Linked DNA regions of Synechococcus elongatus PCC 11801. The protein of the gene in region 2 interacts with the protein of the main gene of each other region in a pairwise test. Links are inferred from orthologs where the notes say so. Each region holds a gene or a part of one and is shown on either strand. Other genes may lie near its edges.

Region 1 (12,194 bases), 1.3 Mb from region 2 along the record:
GCTGGGTGAGCAGTTGATCGCAAAGCAATCCAACAAGGGTTGTCCTGCCTTGGTTTTGCCAACGATGCTGCAGATCTCTGACGCAAAAATGTGATGACTGCGGACTACAACCTCCTCATCCTCGGCGCAACACCGGCGGCGATCGCCTTGGCTCAGCAAGCACGACGCTGGCAGGCTCGCGTTGCCTTGGTCTATCCGCCCGGAAGTTGGGGTGCAATCGATCACGATCGCCTGTTGATGCGTTGCTTGTTGCAGTCCGCTTCTGTATCGGAAGCAATCGCCGCAGCACAGGATTTGGTGGAGCGGCTGGAATGGCTGCAAGGCCCGATCGCCTTAGAACAGGCCGGAATTGATGTGGTTGCCAGTCACTGGAAAGCGACGCGATCGCGGCGACTGGTGGACTGCGGCGATCGCCAGCTTGAAGCAAGGCAAATCTGGCAGGCTCAGCCAACGGGAGCGGAGGCAACACCACTCTGGGACTTGCTGACCGCCGATCCACAACCGCGATCAATGACAGTTAGCGGCGATCGCGCGATCGCGCTGGGGGTTGCGCAAGCCCTTGCCCGCCACGGTTGGGACGTCAGCTTGGCAACGCCCGCGATCTGGGTCAGTTGGGAGACTGCAGTGGTGCAACGGCTACAAGCTCAATGCCAGGCCGAAGGCATTCAGCTACTGGAGCAGTGTGATCAAAAGATGGCTCCCTCTGAGCTGAGTCTCAAGTATTTCCAACCGGATCCGCTGCCGCTGCTGCCCGGTAGTCGGGCGATCGCAGCAAATCTTAGTTCTGCAGAAGTCCGCGCGATCGCCCAACAAAGTCTGTTTGGCTGGCCTCGTGGGCGATCGACTCCAGTCCCTCAGCAGGTTGTGGAAATGGAGCCTGCCGCGGCTCAAGTGGGGCTGACAGAGGCACAAGCCCGCCGTCGCTACGGCGATCGCGTGGAGATAGTGAACGCAAGCTGGCAGCAGCACCCCGAAGCCTTGATTCGCGATCAAACAGCCGGTTTTCTGCAGCTCTGTTTGCTGCGCAATGGCCGCTTGCTTGGGGCGAGTTGGGTGGCAGAGAATGCAGCGGAGCTGGTAGCACCCTTGAGTCTGGCAATTCAAACGCGGCGATCGCTGCCTTCTTTACTCGGTCTTTGGCCGGACTCCAGTTTTGGACAGGTGCTCGAGCAATTGCTGGCGGACTGGGAAACTCAGCGTAACCAGCGGGGCTGGCGACGACGGTTCCTCAGTGAATGGCAGATTTTCTGGCGATCGACCTTCTAAACGGGTGTGTCTTGGAGCAGACTACAGCTGAGCGGTATGGTGTCCAAGGAATTGGGGAAGCGATCGCGTGTCATTGGTGGCAGCTCTGAACGGCTTGGATCTGTTCTTGGTCGGCTTGATGGGATCGGGGAAAACCACGATCGGACAGCAGCTGGCGGAGTCCTTGGGCTACACCTATGTCGATACTGACCACTTAATTGAGCGCGTGGCCGGGCGATCGATTCCTGAGATTTTTGCCGAAGCTGGCGAAGCTGGCTTCCGGAAACTGGAAACGCGAGTCCTAGAAGAAGTTGCGAGCTATCGCCGCTTAGTGGTGGCGACGGGCGGTGGCATTGTGATTCGGCCTGAAAATTGGAGCTATTTGCAACAGGGCTTGGTGATTTGGCTGGATGTGCCCATCCCCGAATTGCTGCGTCGTTTGGAAGGCGATCAGAATCGGCCGCTCTTGCAAACGGACGATCCAGCCGCAACCTTACAAGCGATCTGGGAGCAACGCCGCGATCGCTACGCCCAAGCCGATCTCCAGATCCCCTTTGTCGCTGGGGAAGAACCCGCCGCGACCGTCGAGCGCATTCTGGCTGCCATCCCCAGCGTGCTCAAGTCCACTGAAACAGAAGCTGCCAACCCCTGAATCGCCTGAGGCAGCGCGATAGGATAACGACGACGCGCAAGCTGGCGCCATGGCGATCGTTTCTTCGAAATCCCCCGACCCAGCCGAGCGGCGATCGCCGGCCAAAACACCAACGCCTCCTACTGAGGCGCAGGCATCCTTAGTTCGACCGCAGGCGCAGGCTAACTCAGAAGACAGTCAACGCCCGGAAGACCACATTCGCCCGCAACGACTGGCGGACTACATTGGCCAGCCGGAGCTGAAGGATGTGCTGGGAATTGCGATCGCAGCAGCCCAAAGTCGTCAAGAAAGCCTTGATCACCTGCTACTTTACGGGCCGCCGGGGCTCGGTAAAACGACCATGGCCTTGGTGCTGGCCACTGAAATGGGCGTGCAATGTCGGATCACCACAGCACCGGCGCTGGAGCGCCCCCGCGATATTGTCGGTCTGCTGGTCAACCTGCAGCCGGGCGATGTCCTATTCATTGATGAAATTCATCGCCTGCCCAAGGTCACGGAAGAAATTCTCTATCCGGCGATGGAGGACTTTCGGCTCGACATCACCATCGGCAAGGGTCAGAGTGCCCGCACCCGCAGTATTACGCTGCAGCCCTTCACTCTTGTGGGTGCAACGACTCAGATCGGGGCGCTGACTTCGCCACTGCGCGATCGCTTTGGTTTGGTGCAACGACTGCGTTTCTACGAAGTTGAGGCCTTGACTGATATTGTGCAGCGCACGGCTCGCCTGCTGAATACGCCGATTGATCAGGCCGGAGCTGAGGAAATTGCCAAACGATCGCGGGGCACGCCGCGGATTGCCAATCGCCTGTTGCGACGGGTGCGCGACTATGCGGCTGTCAAGGCACCGGGACCGATCACAGGGGCGATCGCAGCGACGGCCTTGGAGCTCTACAACGTCGATCCCTGCGGGCTGGATTGGACTGATCGCCGCCTCTTGTCCCACTTGATCGAGAACTTCGGTGGCGGTCCGGTCGGGCTGGAAACACTTGCGGCGGCTACCGGCGAGGATGCCCAGACGGTTGAGGAAGTCTACGAACCTTATCTACTCCAGATTGGCTACCTCCAACGCACCCCCCGCGGACGGGTGGCCACTCCGGCAGCTTGGCGACATCTGGGCTACGAGCCGCCGCAAGCAGGCGGTCAACTGACTTTGCGGGAAGTCATGACTGAGCCAGAAGCCTGACAGACGGCTGCAACCGCTCCCGTGAATTTAAGTTGCGCTTGGGGATCAGTCTGCCTTGACTGCGTCACACTGAAGGTAGAAATCTCCCACCAGGTCCTACACCAAGGACAAAGGGGAGTCCCCCGTCGGATGGCAGCGCGAACCAGGCGGGGGAGTTTTTTTATTTGTTGCTAATCCTGACTGCCGGAGAGGCGATCGCCCCTCCGTTCTGATCACCTAGGGCATCGTCACAAACTCTTCGGCTGAGGTGGGATGTAGGGCCATCGTGGCGTCAAAGTCTGCCTTTGTCGCGCCCATCGTGACCGCGATCGCGACACTCTGCATAATCTCAGCCGCGTCCTTGCCAACCATGTGCGCCCCAAGGACGCGATCGCTCTCCGTCTCAACCACCAGCTTCATCAACACCCGTTCCTCTGCTTGGGGCAGGGTGTAGAACATCGGTCGGAAGCGACTGCGATAAACGCGAATGCGATCCTCGCCGTACTCCGCTTTGGCGGCCTCTTCACTCAGCCCGACACTGCATGCTTCTGGTTGACTGAAGACTGCTGAGGCAATGTTTTCGTAGGAAATCTGGCGGGGCTTTTGGCCAAATTCCGTATCTGCAAAAGCGCGACCTTCGGCGATCGCCACAGGGGTGAGATTGACGCGATCGGTGCAGTCACCCACGGCAAAGATATGTGGTTGGTTAGTGCGACTCCAGCCATCGACAGCAATCCGGCGACCCTCGATCGCCACACCCGCCGCATCGAGATTTAACCCTTCCAGCCACGGTTCACGGCCAGTAGCCATCAGCACTTGATCCACTGTTTGCTGGCTGCCATCGCTGTAGCTCAGTTGCAAGCCAGTTTCAGTCTTGTCGATCCGCTCAACCGTGACGCCTGTACGGAACTGAATACCGTGCTGACTCATGCCGGTTTGCACAGCTTCCTGCAGTTCCTGATCAAAGCCATGCAAAATGCGATCGCGGCGAATAATTTGGGTGACTTCTGAGCCAAGACCGCGCAGAATCCCGGCAAACTCACAGCCAATGTAGCCGCCACCAATCACCGCAAAGCGTTGCGGCTGCTCGGGCAGATGGAACATCTCTCGTGAGGTAATCGCCAGCTCACCGCCCGGAATCGCCAGTTTGATGGGGCGTCCCCCGACTGCAATCAGAATTTTTGCCGCCGTCACTTGGTGATCGCCCACTTGCACGCGGTGCTCATCCAAGAACTGGGCATGACCGAGCAACAGCTCCACACCTGCTTTTTCCAGCAAGCTGATGTGTAGCCGACTGAGGCGGTTCACTTCCGCATCGACTGCTGCAATCAATTTGGGCCAGGAGAACTGAGGCTGGACGGCTGACCAACCGTAGGCTTCGGCGTAGTGATACTGGCTGGCAAAGCTCGAGGCATAGACCATCAACTTCTTAGGCACGCAGCCGCGAATCACGCAGGTGCCACCGACGAGGTCGGTCTCTGCGATCGCAACTTTGGCACCATAGCTGGCAGCTCGTTTTGAGGCCGCCAACCCACCAGAACCGGCACCAATAACCAAGAGGTCGTAGTCAAAACTCATGCTGCAAAGCCCTGTTTGGCCCGAACAAAAAATGAGGGCAGCCGCGCTGGAGGTTCAAGAGCAGCTACCCTTTGCTAATCCGCTACGCGATTCGCGGTTTACTTCTTCAAGTCCCGCGCCATCTGACGGAACATATCCAAATCACCAGTCGAACGACGACGGCTGCTAGTTTCGCTAGTCTCGGTTTGACCAGCAAATGTTTTAGTCGGCGCTTTATTGGCTTCTGCTTCCGCCGCAGCTTTGTTCAGAGCTTCCTGTTGGCGTTGCTCAGCTTGGGGGAGGCCTTCTGACGCTTCGACCACTTCAACCGACAGCGACGAGACTTTTTGAATGAGAACCCGCTCTTCAGGATTGCTCGCTGTTTTGGGGAAGGTGTGCTCAATCGTGGAGGCCGAACGGATGTAATCCAAGTTGCCTAAGCTCTTCGCTTCATCAGCATCAAGGTAAAAGCTCTCCGCTTTCTGCTTTGGCTGCTGTGCCTGTTCCGCTTTGGGCTTGCCTTGAAAAAGACCCCGAATAAATCCGGTCATGGATGAACACCCCAACAGTTACTAAATATGAAGATGCCGTCACCCCATTCTACGGGGAAGCTGCTAGAGCGTTAGACCCGCACTCACAATCAATATCTGGAACGATCGCTCACAGCCACGATCGCCCCTGGCTGAGCAGCAGTGTCGCTGAGATGAGAACCGAGCTAAAGGCGACTGAGCAGGCTACGACCGTGGGTATCGGTGCCACAGCTACTGAGGAGATTCAACTCGGCAGCCAAAGCCGCGACCGCTTGAGTTGGCTCCGGAGTGGCTTGCCAAGGCGTGGGGTTGCCGTAGGCATAGTAGGTTTCCACGCCATCAATGCCGTAGCGATGAGCGGCCAGAATCAACTCTTGGGGCGATCGCCGATAGCGCGCCGGGTGCGCCAAAACTGCCAGACCGCCCGCTCGCTGAATTGCCGTAATGACCGCTGGTGCTAAATGGGCATCACCTTGGGGGGGCCGCCCGATCAAGTAGGGGCGCATCGCCACGTGGTCAGCCTGAAATCCATAGGCGAGGATGTGAACCTCGGTCCCTTGGAGGTCGGCGTTAATTTCAGTGCCCACCCAGAGTTTGGGAAGGGGCGATCGCCCGCCACTGCGCCACTGATAGTCTTCTAGCCAAGCGCAAGCGGCTTCATAGCCTCGGATCCCGTGGTGGTCGGTGATCGCTAGGCCGCGCAATCCAATCGCGATCGCTTGCTCCATCACCTCTCGAGGCTGCAATTTCCCGTCGGAACAAGTGGTGTGGAGATGAAAATTGTAAGTCCGGGGGCAGCTTTCGGCTTCGATTCCTTGCAAGACAGACTGAACCTGAGCGGCGGCCGCCGTCAGATTGATGCGGTCAGCCGTTCGATTAGTCAGGGCTCGACCCATGGACGCAGCAAGGGAAATCGGTTAACGAATAGACCTTCATCCTAGTTTAACGAATGAGGGATTTGGGAATCGAGCCGCTGAGTGTGGGATGTATTGTTCTTGCTCAATCTCAAACATAAAGTGAGACTTCAACTATTCAGAGGCTATTCAGTCTTTCCCAAGCCGAGAGAAGACCGGAAGACCGTATGGGTAGGGTAGAACAATCATCACCCGAGCAAGGACAACTGACATCGTCTTTGACAGGCCGTCATTCTCGATAAATCTCGATTAAACCCACAAGCTAAAGAACGGTAGATCTATCTTTCTCTTGTCATAACGTCCTAACTTATTCGCCCTTCACCATATCCACAGCAATACTCTTTCTGTCGCACTGAGAGGTTCTGCGAGAAGGTTGGGAGCTTCCTGAGACCAGCTTTGCCAGGAGTCGGCTTCCAGTAAGTCGAAGCATGATGAGTGCGTCTCGCACACGTTTCCTCAGCAGTACCCCCACGAATAAAGGCGACGACCCCAGAAGAAGCCATCGCCAGCTATGTTCACCCGTCCAGTCCTCAAGCTTTACGCCGTCCTGGAGGTCGTCATCCGAACTATCCTCACCGTAGGAGTGCGATCGAGCTGCTGCCAAGGAATTGCAGGAATACTTCGCAGGGTTAACAGTAAGCACTACCGTCATCTACGGCTTCAGTGGATCTGAAAGGATTGCTGCCCCTGCCAGATTTCACCGGGTTCTAGGTGAGGCGGTTGCTGAACTGTTGCAGCCTCCACACAAAGAAACTGCCGTTCCATACCGGGTGCGAGATCAGAAATCTGAGCAGCACCCGCGACGCCAGGGTTCCAAACCACTGTTTCTGAAAAGCCCTCTTGGCTGATTTGGAGGTCTGGCCATGGCGGAGCCACGAGAGTCAGGAGCTGCGCTGGCGCGTCATACAAAGCATCGATCGCTGTCAGAAAGCCACGATCGCGATCTAATTCTTGAAAGCGATCGCCTGTGGTTTGCTCGGTACCCCAACGCCCTTGTAGCCCTTGTAATCGCACGGTGGATAAGTCAGGGACTGCCAAATAGCCATGCAGCGCCGCCGTAAACTGCCATGGTTGGCGATCGCAATTTTCAACACTGAGCTGTACCTGCAACTGTTGCGATCGCAATTGCAGCTTCAGGCGCAGCCGGAAGGCTACAGGCCAAATCTGTAAGGTTTCGGCAGAGTCTCGAAGTTCTAGCTCTGCATACCCCGCTGCTGCATCAAGTTGAAGCAAGGTCCAAGCACGATCGCGGGCAAAACCATGCTTAGGTAAAGAGCCACGATCCGAGAACTGAGGAAAGATGACCGGGATGCCACCACGAATAGCCTTGCCCAGACGATAAAGACTGCGATCGCTAAGAAAAAAACGTTCTTGACCTCCTGCGGGTTGCCACGACAACACTTGCCCGCCATAACGGCAGAAGCGAAGGCTGGCTCCCTCGGCTTTAAGCTGTAGCGGTTCGAAGGCATCGTCCATCATTCCGACTCCCACCCTATCAGTGGAGTAACCAAACCCCTGCTTAGAAATCAGATTGAAAATGACTGGAAAATCCTTGGGCTTGAGCAATCCCAGTAATCCGCAGACGGCGATCGAGATCTCCAGGATCAATCGAGACTTTCAGAGCCTCTTCAACACTGAGTCGACCTTGCTCAATCTCGATCAGGAGTGCCTCATTGAGAGTTTGCATGCCCTCAATCGTGTCGAGTTCCATCAAGCGATAGGCTTCCTCTAATTCGCCACGGTTGAGATAGTCCTGAATCGCCGGCGTATTGATCAAAACCTCTAAGATTGCCCTACGGCTACCAGTTTGGGGAGTGATCAGTTGTTGGGAAATCACTGCGACTAACAGCTCTAGGAACTGCTTGCGCGTGTCTGAGCTCTGCACCATGCCATCAAGACCAATCAAGCGATCGATCGTGCTGACTGTATTGCGAGCATGGAGTGTCCCCAAAACAAGGTGACCCGTTTGGGCAGCATAGATAGCTGTCTTGAGCGTTTTTTGATCTCGAATCTCACCCACAAGAATGACATCTGGATCAGCCCGTAACGCAGCCCGCAGTGCCGAGGCAAAATCATGGGCATGACGACCAATTTCACGTTGGGTAATCAAACAGCGAACAGGTTCAAAAACATACTCAATAGGGTCTTCGATAGTAATAATATGGCGAGCCATGGTTTGGTTCATTTCATTAACCATGGCTGCTAGGGTAGTTGACTTACCTGATCCTGTTGGTCCCGTGACTAAAATCAGTCCTTGTTTCCGTTGAACTAACCCCGAAAGCACAGATGGAAGTTGCAGCTCAAAGAGACTCGGAATCTGTAGAGGGATTAACCGTAGCGTAATCGCTGTACCATCCAGTGTTTGAAAGCAAACGACGCGACAACGAATCAGATTTGGATAAAAAAGCGCTTCATCAATTTCCTGCGTTTCTTGAAGACGAGTACGCTGGGCTGGCGTCAAGATTTCATTGAGCCAGCTATCCATATCACTCTCTGTGACAGCCGGTGCTTTTGGGAGCGGATACATTTGCTCGCGCAACCGAAAGTAGGGAGGATGCCCAACCCGCAGATGAATATCCGAGGCTTGTACTTGGCAAGCCTTGCGCACAAGTTGCTCAATGGTGGGCGCTGTCATAACCGTGCTACTTCCTGTCACAAGATGACTCGATGGCTACTTCTAGAATGTCGCTTTAAGACTCTACAAATCTAAGAAAAAAACAAAAGATTACTGCAGTGTTGATCACTGTATCAGAATCTGATACTTGGCTCTGGCGACACTGCTGGTGAGACTCACTGAGCATTACTGCCCCGGAGGATGCTGGGCTAAGACTTGAGCAAGATAGCGCCCTGTGTGGGAGTGAGCATGCATTGCTACAGTCTCTGGCTCCCCGCAAACAACAATCTCGCCGCCGCGATCGCCTCCTTCGGGTCCCAGATCAATGATCCAGTCTGCACAGCGAATCACATCCAAGTTGTGCTCAATCACCACGATCGAATTGCCCTTATCCACGAGGCGCTGCATCACATCCAGCAACTTGTGGACATCGTAGAAAGAGAGACCCGTGGTCGGTTCATCAATCAGATAGAGCGTTTTGCCGGTTGCCCGACGCGCCAGTTCCGTCGCCAGTTTGACCCGTTGGGCTTCACCACCTGAGAGCGTTGGCGCAGGCTGACCGAGACGAACATAACCCAGACCCACATCCACCAAGGTCTGCAGGCGGCTACTGGCTTGAGGAATGTTTTCGAAAAACTGCGCCGCCTCTTCGACGGTCATGTTGAGCACGTCAGCGATCGTCTTGCCTTTGTACTTCACCTGCAGCGTTTCACGGTTATAGCGAGCACCTTTGCAGACATCGCACTGGACATAGACATCGGGCAGAAAATTCATCTCGATGACATTGACGCCTTGCCCACCACAGGCTTCACAGCGACCGCCTTTGACATTGAAGGAAAACTGCCCCGGCTGATAGCCTCGTGCTTTCGCTTCCGTCGTTGCAGCAAACACCTGCCGGATCGGATCAAAGGCACCAGTATAGGTCGCCGGATTCGATCGCGGGGTACGACCAATCGGCGATTGATCAATCACGATCACCTTGTCGATCGCTTTTGTGCCTTTCAGCGCGGCCAGGCCTTTGGGAAAAGGAACCTTCAGCCCCAGACTGTGCTCGAGGGCTGGATGTAGGAGTTCATTGACAAGCGTGGATTTGCCGGAGCCACTCACGCCCGTGACACAGACCAGTTTGCCGAGGGGAATCTCAACATCAAGGTTTTGGAGATTGTTACGATTGGCACCTTGGAGCTGCAGACGGCGACCATTGCCCTCACGACGGCTTGCTGGAGTAGCAATACGGCGACGGCCTGAGAGATAAGCACCCGTCAAAGAGTCTTCAGCCGTCAGCAGTTGCTTTAGATGACCTTGGGCAACGATACGCCCCCCATGCACCCCTGCTCCAGGCCCAATATCAACCAGGTGGTCGGCTGCACGAATCGTATCTTCGTCATGCTCAACCACAATCAGGGTATTGCCGAGATCCCGCAGGCGAATCAGGGTATTGAGTAGGCGATCGTTATCACGTTGATGCAGCCCAATACTGGGCTCATCCAAGACGTAGAGCACTCCGGTCAGACCCGCCCCAATTTGTGTAGCCAGGCGAATACGCTGGGCCTCACCACCCGAGAGAGTCATGGCTGGGCGATCGAGGGTCAGGTAGTCGAGTCCCACGTCGAGCAAGAAGCGCAGGCGAGCCTGAATTTCGCGCAGCACCAAATCCCCGATCTGCATTTGGCGAGCTGTCAAGAGGGGCGATCGCCCGTTAGCACCGATTAAAGCTTCAATTTTGCTCAGGCAGTCCCGCACTGAAACACTGGTGAGATCAGTGATCCGATAGGGGCCAATCCGCACTGCCAAGGATTCCGGTTTGAGCCGTAAACCGTGGCAGACCTCGCAAGTTTGATCGACGAGATATTTTTCGAGCTTCTGTTTATAGACTTCGGAACTGGTTTCTCGATACTGACGCTCCAGGATCGGAATCACCCCCTCAAAGGGGCGATGGTAAACCTGACGATCGCGGAAGCGGGATTCAGTTTCAACCGCGATCGCTTCACGGCTGCCGTAGAGAATCGCCTGCTGTTGATCAGGGGTCAAATCCTGCCAGCGATCGCTGATTTCGAAGCCACTGGCCTCGGCCACGCCGCAGAGCAGGTTGAAGTAGTAGCTGTGATCTTTTTCCGACCAAGGCGCGATCGCGGCATAGACTGGCAGGCTGGGATCGGGAACGACCAGATCGGGCGAAAACGTCCGTAGGCTCCCCAGCCCGTGGCAATGGGAGCAGGCACCGTAGGGTGAGTTAAAGGAAAAGAGGCGCGGCGACAGTTCTTCCATCACAGCGCCATGCTCGGGGCAAGCAAAATTTTCGGAAAAGACAAGTTCATAGCCACTAGCAGGGCTGCCATAGGCAGCTTTTGTTTCGGCTGCGTGGCTAGCTGCTAACTCCGTCGGCAAGGTTACGACAGAGCCGCGATCGCTCGGCAAGACATCGATCACAGCAATGCCTTCGGCACGACGGAGACAGGTGGTGAGTGAATCAACGAGTCGCTCTTGAATTCCCTCTTTTTGAACAAGGCGATCGACCACAATTTCGATGGTGTGGGCGTGGTTTTTATCCAGCTCAATACTGTCACTGAGTTCCCGCACTTCACCGTTGATCCGCACCCGCACAAAGCCTTCTGCCGCAAGGCTAGAAAGCAGTTTTTTATGGGTTCCTTTTTTACCGCGAACCACCGGCGCCAAGATTTGAAAGCGGCTGCGATCGGGTAGTTCTGCAAGGCGATCGACCATTTGATCAATCGTTTGAGGCGCGATCGAGCGATCGCAATGGGGGCAGTGGGGTGAGCCGGCTCGCCCAAACAACAACCGCAGGTAATCGTAGATTTCCGTGACCGTACCGACCGTCGATCGTGGGTTGTGCGAAGTGGATTTTTGGTCAATGGAAATGGCTGGACTCAAGCCCTCAATCGCATCGACATCAGGCTTATCGACTTGGCCAAGGAACTGCCGAGCATAAGCAGACAGTGACTCGACGTAGCGACGTTGCCCCTCGGCAAAAATCGTGTCAAAGGCCAAGGATGACTTGCCCGAACCGCTCACACCCGTAAACACAATTAGCTGGTTGCGCGGTAGATCGAGGTCAAGGTTCTGCAGATTATGTTGCCGCGCGCCCCGAACTCGAATTTGGTCTGTCTCGGCTGCTGGTTGACTGCCATTGCGATGAGCCAGATCAGATGAAGGCTCAACAGAAGCGCGCTTGGGCATGGGAAAGCAGCAGCAAAAATCTAGATGATTCTATCGCTTACCTTTTGAGCGGCTCGGTTGGGGTCATCGCCCCTGCGCTAGAGTTGGGGAGCCTGAGATCAGGCGCTTTGTTTCTCAACTTTTTGCATGGATTGGAAGCCAGACCTCAAGTTCACGTTTTTCCCTTCGCAACGCCACCGCGCCCTGCTGAAGCAGCTGAAGCAAGAGCTGCAAGAACGCCGCCCCGAGCCACATGGCATTCGTAGACTCCGTGTTCGTACTCGCCCCCAAGCACCGGCCAGTGCCTAGTTCGCCACCTTCTAGCCGTTCGCCGCGATTGAGA
Region 2 (8,034 bases):
TTAATCCATCGTTTGCTGGCTGCGAGCTGTGCAGCCGTTCTCTGCAGTACGGTTGGCATGCCAGCTGGCCGAGCTGTCGACCCCTTCCGCAGCAGTAATCCCCAACCGATCAATGCTGCAACGGCAGCAGCATTTACGGCTGCTTTTCAGCAGGGCAATTATCCAGCTGCTGAACGGGCCCTTCAACAAGCTCTGCAGCAGGATTCCTCTGATCCTCTGGTGTTTGCTTTGGCAGGGAGTTTGGCCTTTGCCCAGCAAAACCGCCAAGCCTTTGCGGACTACGCTCGCCAAACGAAGAGTAAGGCGCAGGCGATCGTGGCTCAACAACCGCTGCGTGGCCAGATCTACATTGCGGTGGGTGAGTTGATGACCGCAGCTGCTAGCCTCTTACCCCAACTGACGGGTGATGGCGGCGTGCCCTTATCGGCTGTGCCTCAAGCCTTGCAATCGCTCCAATCGGTCTATGGCAGCTTGCGAGCAGCCGCTCAGATCAACCCCAATGATCCGGAGTTGAATTTGATTCAAGGTTTTGTCGATTTGATGGTGGCGACCAATTTGCCTTTGGCAAATCCGGATGGGGCGATCGCCAAGCTGGAAAAAGCGAGTCCGCGCTATTTGGCCGATCGCGGTATTGCTTTGGGCTTGCGTAATCTCAAACGCTATTCCGAAGCCTTGCGCTACGTAGATCGAGCGATTACAGCCGCCCCTGACAACCCAGAGCTTTACTACCTCAAAGCGCAGATTCTGGTTGAGCAAAGTAAAGCGACTGGGGATGCGAATTTACGGCGAGCGGCGGCAGCAGAATTCCAAAAAGCCCTAGCGAAATCTGCACAACTGCCGCAACCGCTAGTTTGGCAGCTCTTTTTTGAAGCCTGCAATAACCAAAAAACCTTCGATAATCGCGGTCAAGACTGCGTCGCTCTGCGCGATCAAGTCACCCAAGCGCCAGGTCCTTGGGGACCATCCACCTTGCCTTCGCTGTAACCTATGCAAATTGAATTTCGTGAGTTTAACCCGTTCGACTGCTGGATTTGGGTTGAATTTAGTACGGTGCCGGCACCGCTCGAGCAGCAATATCTCGAGGAAGTTTTTGACTCATGGTTTTTCCTCGGTAAGCTCGGTGGCTTCAATGCCGAGAACTTGCAGGCTCAAGATGAAGGACTTGAGCTGAGCTACATGAGCTATCAGTCAGCTCAGGAGCGGAATAGTCTGCCAGCCCTGATGCACAACATGGGAGAAGTGGAGTATCAGGGCCGTTGGGCTCGCTGCTGGTTTGATTTGGGTACGAGTGATGCGATCGCGCTGGACGTGTTGCTCAACGCACTGCAGCGGCTGAGCGAAGAAATGGTCGGTTTAGAGCGGGTCTTTATCGGCGGTGAAAATGCCGATTGGCCCTCACCAGGACGCCGCAATCTTGACTTTGCGGCAGATGACTGGAACTAGCGCAATCGGTTGCGATTGCTGAGCATTACTGGCTTGGGTCTGAACTCGAGCCAGTTTTTTGTCAGTGACGACCGACGAGTCGCTCACGCAGCTTTTTGATGCGATCGCGATATTGAGCTGCCTCTTCAAATTCAAGATTTTTGGCGGCTTCTTTCATTTGTGCTTCTAGCTGAGTAATCAGATTTGGAATTTCCTCCAAGGAAAGATCATCCGCTTGGCTGACGGCAACTTCTAGTTCTTGTTTATTCAGTCGCCGCGAGACTTCGAGGAACGACAGAATGGCATTACTCGATCGCTTGCTGATCGGCTGAGGCGTAATCTGATGGCGTTGGTTATATTCCAGTTGGATGCGTCGCCGTCGCTCGGTTTCGCCAATCGCTTTTTCCATGCTTTCGGTCAGGCGATCGGCATAGAGAATTGCCTGGCCGTTGATGTGGCGAGCCGCACGACCGATCGTTTGAATTAAGCTGCGCTCAGTCCGCAAAAAGCCCTCTTTGTCAGCATCAAGGATTGCGACCAATGAGACTTCAGGTAAATCCAAGCCTTCCCGCAGTAAATTGACGCCAATCAAGACATCAAAATCGCCGTTGCGTAGATCTTGAAGAATTTCAATCCGTTCAATCGAATTGATCTCGGAGTGGAGATAGCGAACTTTAACACCGCGATCGCCCAAGTAATCAGTCAAGTCCTCGGCCATCCGTTTGGTCAGTGTTGTAATCAGAGCCCGCTCTTGACGGCTGACCCGCTGCTGAATTTCTGTGAGTAAATCATCAACTTGGCCTTCTGTGGGTCGGACAAAAACCTCAGGGTCAACCACCCCTGTTGGTCGGATGACTTGTTCGACAATATGGGTTTCCGATTGCCCCACTTCCCAATCGCCGGGCGTGGCTGAGACAAAAATGCACTGCCGCACTTTGTCCCAAAACTCCTCCGACTTCAAAGGGCGGTTATCCGCCGCGCTAGGCAGTCGAAAGCCATGATCAATCAACACTTTTTTGCGGGATTGATCGCCGTTGTACATCCCGCGTAGCTGGGGTACCGTCACGTGGGATTCATCAACCACCAAGAGCCAATCTTTGGGGAAATAGTCGATTAAACATTCCGGCGGTGATCCTGGTTCGCGGCCCGCGAGGTGCCTGGCATAGTTTTCCACGCCGTTGCAATAGCCTACTTCCTGCAGCATTTCGAGGTCATAGCGGGTGCGTTGCTCCAAGCGTTGGGCTTCAACTAGTTTGCCTTCGGCTTGTAAGGTCAGCAGCTGTTGATTGAGCTCCGCTTTAATCTCGGCGATCGCGGTTTCTAGTCGCTCCTCAGGGGTGACAAAGTGGCGGGCCGGATAAATGTTGAGGCGATCGAGGCTTTGGAGAATTTCACCAGTCACGGGATCGATGTAGCGAATGGCATCGATTTCATCGCCAAAGAACTCAACTCGAATAATCCGATCTTCGTAGGCAGGGCCAATTTCCAGAACATCGCCCTTGACCCGAAACCGACCACGACCTGACTCTAGGTCGTTGCGACTGTATTGGACATCGACGAGTTGGCGTAGCACCTCGCGCATATTGACTTCAGCCCCGACTTCTAGGGGGATGGCTGCCTTCAAATATTCACTGGGGATGCCGAGGCCATAGATGCAGCTAATAGAGGCAACAACAATCACATCGCGCCGCTCGAAGAGGTTGCGAGTGGCGGAGTGCCGCAACATATCGATCTCTTCGTTGATCGACGCTGTTTTGGCGATGTAAGTATCGGTGACGGGGATGTAGGCTTCGGGCTGATAGTAGTCGTAATAGCTGATGAAATACTCAACTGCATTATTCGGAAAAAACTCGCGTAGCTCATTACAAAGCTGCGCCGCCAACGTTTTATTGTGAGCGAGAACTAGCGCGGGTCGCCCCACCTGTTCAATCACATTAGCGATCGTAAAAGTCTTGCCAGTTCCGGTTGCACCCAGCAACGTTTGATAGGGAATCCCTGCCTGAACTTTCTGCACCAACTGCGCGATCGCAGTGGGCTGATCTCCCATTGGTTGATAGCGGGCTTGCAGTTGAAAGGGCGTCATGCTGGGGATGTGGCTGCCACTGTTGCTTGAAGATAGCAATCCTGCACCATTCAAGGGCGATCGCCCACGCAGCTGCTCCAGACAGTACCGCTAAAATGCAGGCAGCTCTTTGGAGAGGGTCATGAGCAGCGAACCAGTGGTCTCCATTCGGAACCTTGACCATTTTTATGGCCACGGCTCACTGCAAAAACAGGTCTTGTTCAATGTTGGTTTCGATCTCAATCCTGGCGAGATTGTTCTGCTGACTGGACCCTCCGGCTGTGGCAAAACCACCCTTCTCACGTTAATTGGAGGGTTGCGATCGGTGCAGACCGGCACCCTGACCGTGCTGGGCCAAGAGTTACACGAAGCCAACCAACGCCAACGCGTCGAGGTGCGGCGCAATATCGGCTACATCTTCCAAGCCCATAACCTCCTACGCTTTCTGACAGCGAGCCAGAACGTGCAAATGACGTTAGATTTGCAGGCTGATCTAAAGTGGGACGAACGCATCGCCCGATCGCAGCAAATGCTGACAGCGGTGGGCCTTGGCGATCACCTCGACTACTACCCTGAGAACCTTTCTGGGGGGCAAAAACAGCGTGTGGCGATCGCCCGTGCTTTGGTGGGTCGTCCCAAACTGGTGCTGGCCGATGAACCGACGGCTGCCCTCGATCGCCAATCGGGTCGGGATGTGGTGGACCTGATGCAGCAGCTGGCGAAGGAACAGGGCTGCACGATCCTGCTGGTTACCCACGACAACCGCATCCTCGATATCGCCGATCGCATCTTGGAGATGGAAGATGGCCACCTTGTCAAAGGGGGATTAACCAGCCCTATTCTCCAGAAAGCTTAAATTTTTCGTTGAGTACAGAACAAGCAAGAAGGCGTGGAAGGGGGCACAATATGCCATACGACTTCGCCTTTGCGAGCCGGCTTATTGTTCTAGGAAACAACTGTGTCGATCATCAGCCTCGATACTCGGGTCAAAGTTGGCAACACCGACTATGCGCTCTCAGAGCTGTTCGAACTTGTTGATCAGCAGACCAGTGGCTACAGTACGGCGCTCGAAACACTGAAGAAGGCAGTTGTTGCCGGCGAACTTGCGACGACTCAGCAAGCCCTTCAAACCTGTGCGGCAGCATTGCGGAGTTTAGCCTCCTTGCAAAACACCTTAGAAAAGGTGTTGACCCTCGACTTGGCCGATCCCGCACAGCCCGAACATGTCTTCATCGTCGAAGACTCGCGCGGGGCCACCGAGCTGAAGCTCTACAAGTCGCACTACACGATTGGCAAGGCCGACTCCTGCGATATCCGCCTGCATTCGATCTATGCCTCTCGCCAGCATGCAACCCTCGTTCGCTTCTTGACGGAAAACGGTGAGGTCCGCTATCGCCTGATTGATGGTGACCCTGAAACCGGCCGACGCAGTGCCAATGGCACCTACGTCAATAATCGCAGTGTGACAGAGTGCGACCTCAAACACTATGACCAAATCCTGTTTGGCGCCGATGTGAAGGCGACTTATTTCTATCTCAGTCCACAATTCCGGAGTTTGTCGGGGCTGCAAGATCCAACGGTGAGCTTGTCGCCAGAGGACACAACCGAATTTGAGGCGTGATTGGCTTGCCAAAGCCGCAACCGCTGCAGTCAGCGGCGCTCAGCACGGTGCGACTAGTTGCCAGTGATCTCGACGGAACCCTTACTGCGGGCGATCGCTTTTCACCGGCGCTGATTCAAGCCCTTGAGCAGTTAGCAGCAGCCAAGATTGCAGTGTTGATCACAACAGGGCGATCGGTGGGCTGGGGCATGGCCTTGGCGCAATATCTGCCGGTGGCGGGGGTGATCACAGAGAATGGCGGCGCAATTTGCTGGCCTGAGCAAGCACCGATTATCCTGAGCCCGATCGCGGCGATCGCTGACCATCGCCAGCAGCTACAACACTGTTTTCAGCAGATTCAACAGCATTGGCCGCAGTTACAACCGGCGGCTGATAATGCCTTTCGGCAAACGGACTGGGCTTTTGATGTGGCGGGGCTCAGTCCAGCAGATCTCGATCGGATTGCTGCGATCGCTACTGAGCAAGGGCTGGACTTTGTTTACAGCGCTGTTCAGTGTCACTTGCTGCCACGCGGCCAAAACAAAGCGCGATCGCTCTGGCAAGTGTGTCAGGCTGCTTTTCCTAATCTCACTCCTGACCAAATCGTGACGGTGGGCGATAGCCCCAACGATGCCAGCCTCTTTGCTGAGTTTCCGCTGAGTGTGGGTGTCGCGAATTTAGCGCCATACCTGGATCGTCTGTCCCAGCCACCTCGCTATCTCTGTCAACAGCCTGAAGTGGCAGGCTTTCTGGAACTGGTTGAGGCGCTACTGCGCGCTCGCGCCTAAGTCACAGCACTGCGATCGCCGTATTTCTCCGACCACGCCCGCATCTTGCCAGGATTAAACAGTCCCTGCGGGTCGATCTGCTCTTTGAAAGTCAGTTGCTGAACATCGATTTGCTTCATGCCACCGTCTTCAAGACAGTAGGTGTGCGGATCAAAGAGAATCGCGCCGGCAGCGGTCAACTGATCAGTGAGTTGTTGCAAGCGATCGCGACCTTCAAAACGTACCAGCGGCAGTGCTGCAACTCGGACTTGACCATGGCTGCGCAACAGTTCCAGATGCCAGAGCACACTGTCACCCCAACGAGACTGAAACGCATCAATCAGAGCCGCTTCTTGTCCCAAGGGCAGCAGCATTTGCAGGTAAGTCCAAGCTGGATCAGCGCTGCGGGCATGGAGGGTGGTGTGATTCCAGCTCTGCTCAATCAAGGTGGTGAGCGGTTGATCCTGCGGCGATCGCTGCCAACTGATCCGTCCGCCGATTTCCGAGGCGATCGCCGTTGCTACCTCCAGACTTGACTCCGACAGCAACAGCAGAACGGCGGTTTCCCCAGCGTGACAAGCATCTTTGATTGCTTTGCAAAAACTAGGAATCGGGTTGGCAAGAACACAGACCATCTTCTTGATCAGGCCATCCGCCTCGGCGATCGCTTGGGCAAAACTCAGAGCCCCTGACCAGCTTGGGAAATTGACCATGCATTCCTGCCAGTCATAGGCCGGAGCAAGGGGAATCTCCAGCTCGGTGATCAGGCCAGTGCAGCCGTAGGCATGGTTGATCGCTTGGGCTGCTTCACCTTGCAGTTCGACAAAACGCGGCTCTGCTTCCAAGGTCAGCACTTGTGCACCCAGCAGATTGCCGCGATCGCGTAGTTGTCCATAGGTAATGGATCCAATACCGCCGCTACCGCCCGCAAAGAAACCACCGATTGTCGCCGTCCGGTAAGTCGACGGTGCCCAGCGTAGCTCCCAGCCACTCGGGCGAATCGCCCGATCGATTGCAGCGAGCTTTGCACCGGCTTGAACTCGCAACCGTGAACCACGCTGCCAAACAATCTGATCAAAGGCTGTCAGATCGACTAAAATCCCGCCCTGCAGCGGTGTGCATTGACCGTAGTTACCCGTCGCTGCCCCGCGCACCGTCAAAGGAATTTGCTCTTGCACACAGACGCGCGCGATCGCCAGTAAATCGGCTTTAGTGTGGGGATAGAGCACGCGATCGGCGGCGCGATCTTGCAATTGCGGCCAGAGGATCGGGCTGAAGTGGGCATAGTCCAGCGAAAGCCGCTGACAGGTTGCGCGATCTCGATCGCTCTCAATGCCTGCGAGAGCGTGATCTACCGCTGTCCAATCCACCATGGCTAGTGCCGCATCAGAACTGCATCTAACTCAGCATAGTCAGGTAATTTAGGGGCGATCGCACGGCCATTGCGGACAATCAGGCGATCGCTTTGGGGACGGGCCAGCAGTTCTGTGAAAGAGCGGGCGTTGAAAATCACGAAATCAGCACGAGCCCCGATTGCAACTCGTCCTTGATCAACCAGTCCCATCCAGTCGGCGGGTGTGCAAGTGACGGCAGCGGGCCAAGGCAGCCAAGGGTGGTCGAGCTGGCCAATGCGCACCGACTCGCGGAAGACTTCAACCATGTCCAAATCGCCATAGGCATAGAAGGGATCACGGGTGTTGTCACTGGATAAACACAGCGGAATCCCTGCAGTGCGAATTTCCTGAACAGGTGCAATGCCCCGTAGTCGAGGAGTTCGTCCTGTTTGCCGATCCTGCAGGTACGAATTGCAGAGTGGCAGCGAGACAATGCCTAAACCCGCCGCTTGTACAGCTTGTAACTGAGTTGGTAGTTCAGCCTCGGGTTGCACCGACAAGCTACAGCAATGGCCGCAGAGCACTTTGCCGGTAAAGCCTTTGCGTTGAACCGCTGCTGCAACCTGCTGCAACGTGCGATCGCTGGGCTCAAGGCTTTCATCCACGTGTAAGTCTAGATCGAGCTGGCGATCGCGAGCCAAATCCAACAAGCGATCGAGCTGTTCATCCAATTCAGGTGATGGGAAAGTTACCCCCCCAAGCAGGCAACCTGCTTCAGTAACCAAATCGGCTAACCGCTCACCTGCTGCGCCCTGATAGTGATCAAGCGAAACCAATGAAGCAGCTTGC

Evidence for each region.
Region 1: the proteins of uvrB (region 2) and uvrA interact in binary tests that used the Escherichia coli proteins (3 or more experiments, as listed by UniProt). The link is inferred for Synechococcus elongatus PCC 11801 from one-to-one orthologs.

Annotation. Positions count from the first base shown.
Region 1 is NZ_CP030139.2:1,056,662-1,068,855, forward strand. What follows is about bases 8,661-12,194. They hold uvrA (excinuclease ABC subunit UvrA), read right to left. Parts: upstream 11,873-12,194; coding sequence 8,861-11,872; downstream 8,661-8,860. Other genes in these bases: DOP62_RS05080 (type IV pilus twitching motility protein PilT), read right to left, coding at 8,661-8,695; DOP62_RS05090 (hypothetical protein), read left to right, coding at 11,999-12,160. Also shown: DOP62_RS05045 (hypothetical protein), read left to right, coding at 94-1,266; DOP62_RS05050 (shikimate kinase), read left to right, coding at 1,334-1,897; Holliday junction branch migration DNA helicase RuvB, read left to right, coding at 1,947-3,080; gor (glutathione-disulfide reductase), read right to left, coding at 3,297-4,637; DOP62_RS05065 (hypothetical protein), read right to left, coding at 4,736-5,167; DOP62_RS05070 (PHP domain-containing protein), read right to left, coding at 5,332-6,042; DOP62_RS05075 (D-hexose-6-phosphate mutarotase), read right to left, coding at 6,721-7,539; more of DOP62_RS05080, read right to left, coding at 7,580-8,660. UniProt on the Escherichia coli protein: The UvrABC repair system catalyzes the recognition and processing of DNA lesions. UvrA is an ATPase and a DNA-binding protein. A damage recognition complex composed of 2 UvrA and 2 UvrB subunits scans DNA for abnormalities.
Region 2 is NZ_CP030139.2:2,374,907-2,382,940, forward strand. What follows is about bases 1,006-3,967. They hold uvrB (excinuclease ABC subunit UvrB), read right to left. Parts: upstream 3,506-3,967; coding sequence 1,505-3,505; downstream 1,006-1,504. Other genes in these bases: DOP62_RS11895 (DUF3531 family protein), read left to right, coding at 1,006-1,443; DOP62_RS11905 (DevA family ABC transporter ATP-binding protein), read left to right, coding at 3,627-3,967. Outside these bases: DOP62_RS11890 (Sll0314/Alr1548 family TPR repeat-containing protein), read left to right, coding at 1-984; more of DOP62_RS11895, read left to right, coding at 988-1,005; more of DOP62_RS11905, read left to right, coding at 3,968-4,340; DOP62_RS11910 (FHA domain-containing protein), read left to right, coding at 4,443-5,105; DOP62_RS11915 (HAD family hydrolase), read left to right, coding at 5,111-5,872; DOP62_RS11920 (FAD-binding oxidoreductase), read right to left, coding at 5,869-7,224; DOP62_RS11925 (cytosine deaminase), read right to left, coding at 7,227-8,034. UniProt on the Escherichia coli protein: The UvrABC repair system catalyzes the recognition and processing of DNA lesions. A damage recognition complex composed of 2 UvrA and 2 UvrB subunits scans DNA for abnormalities.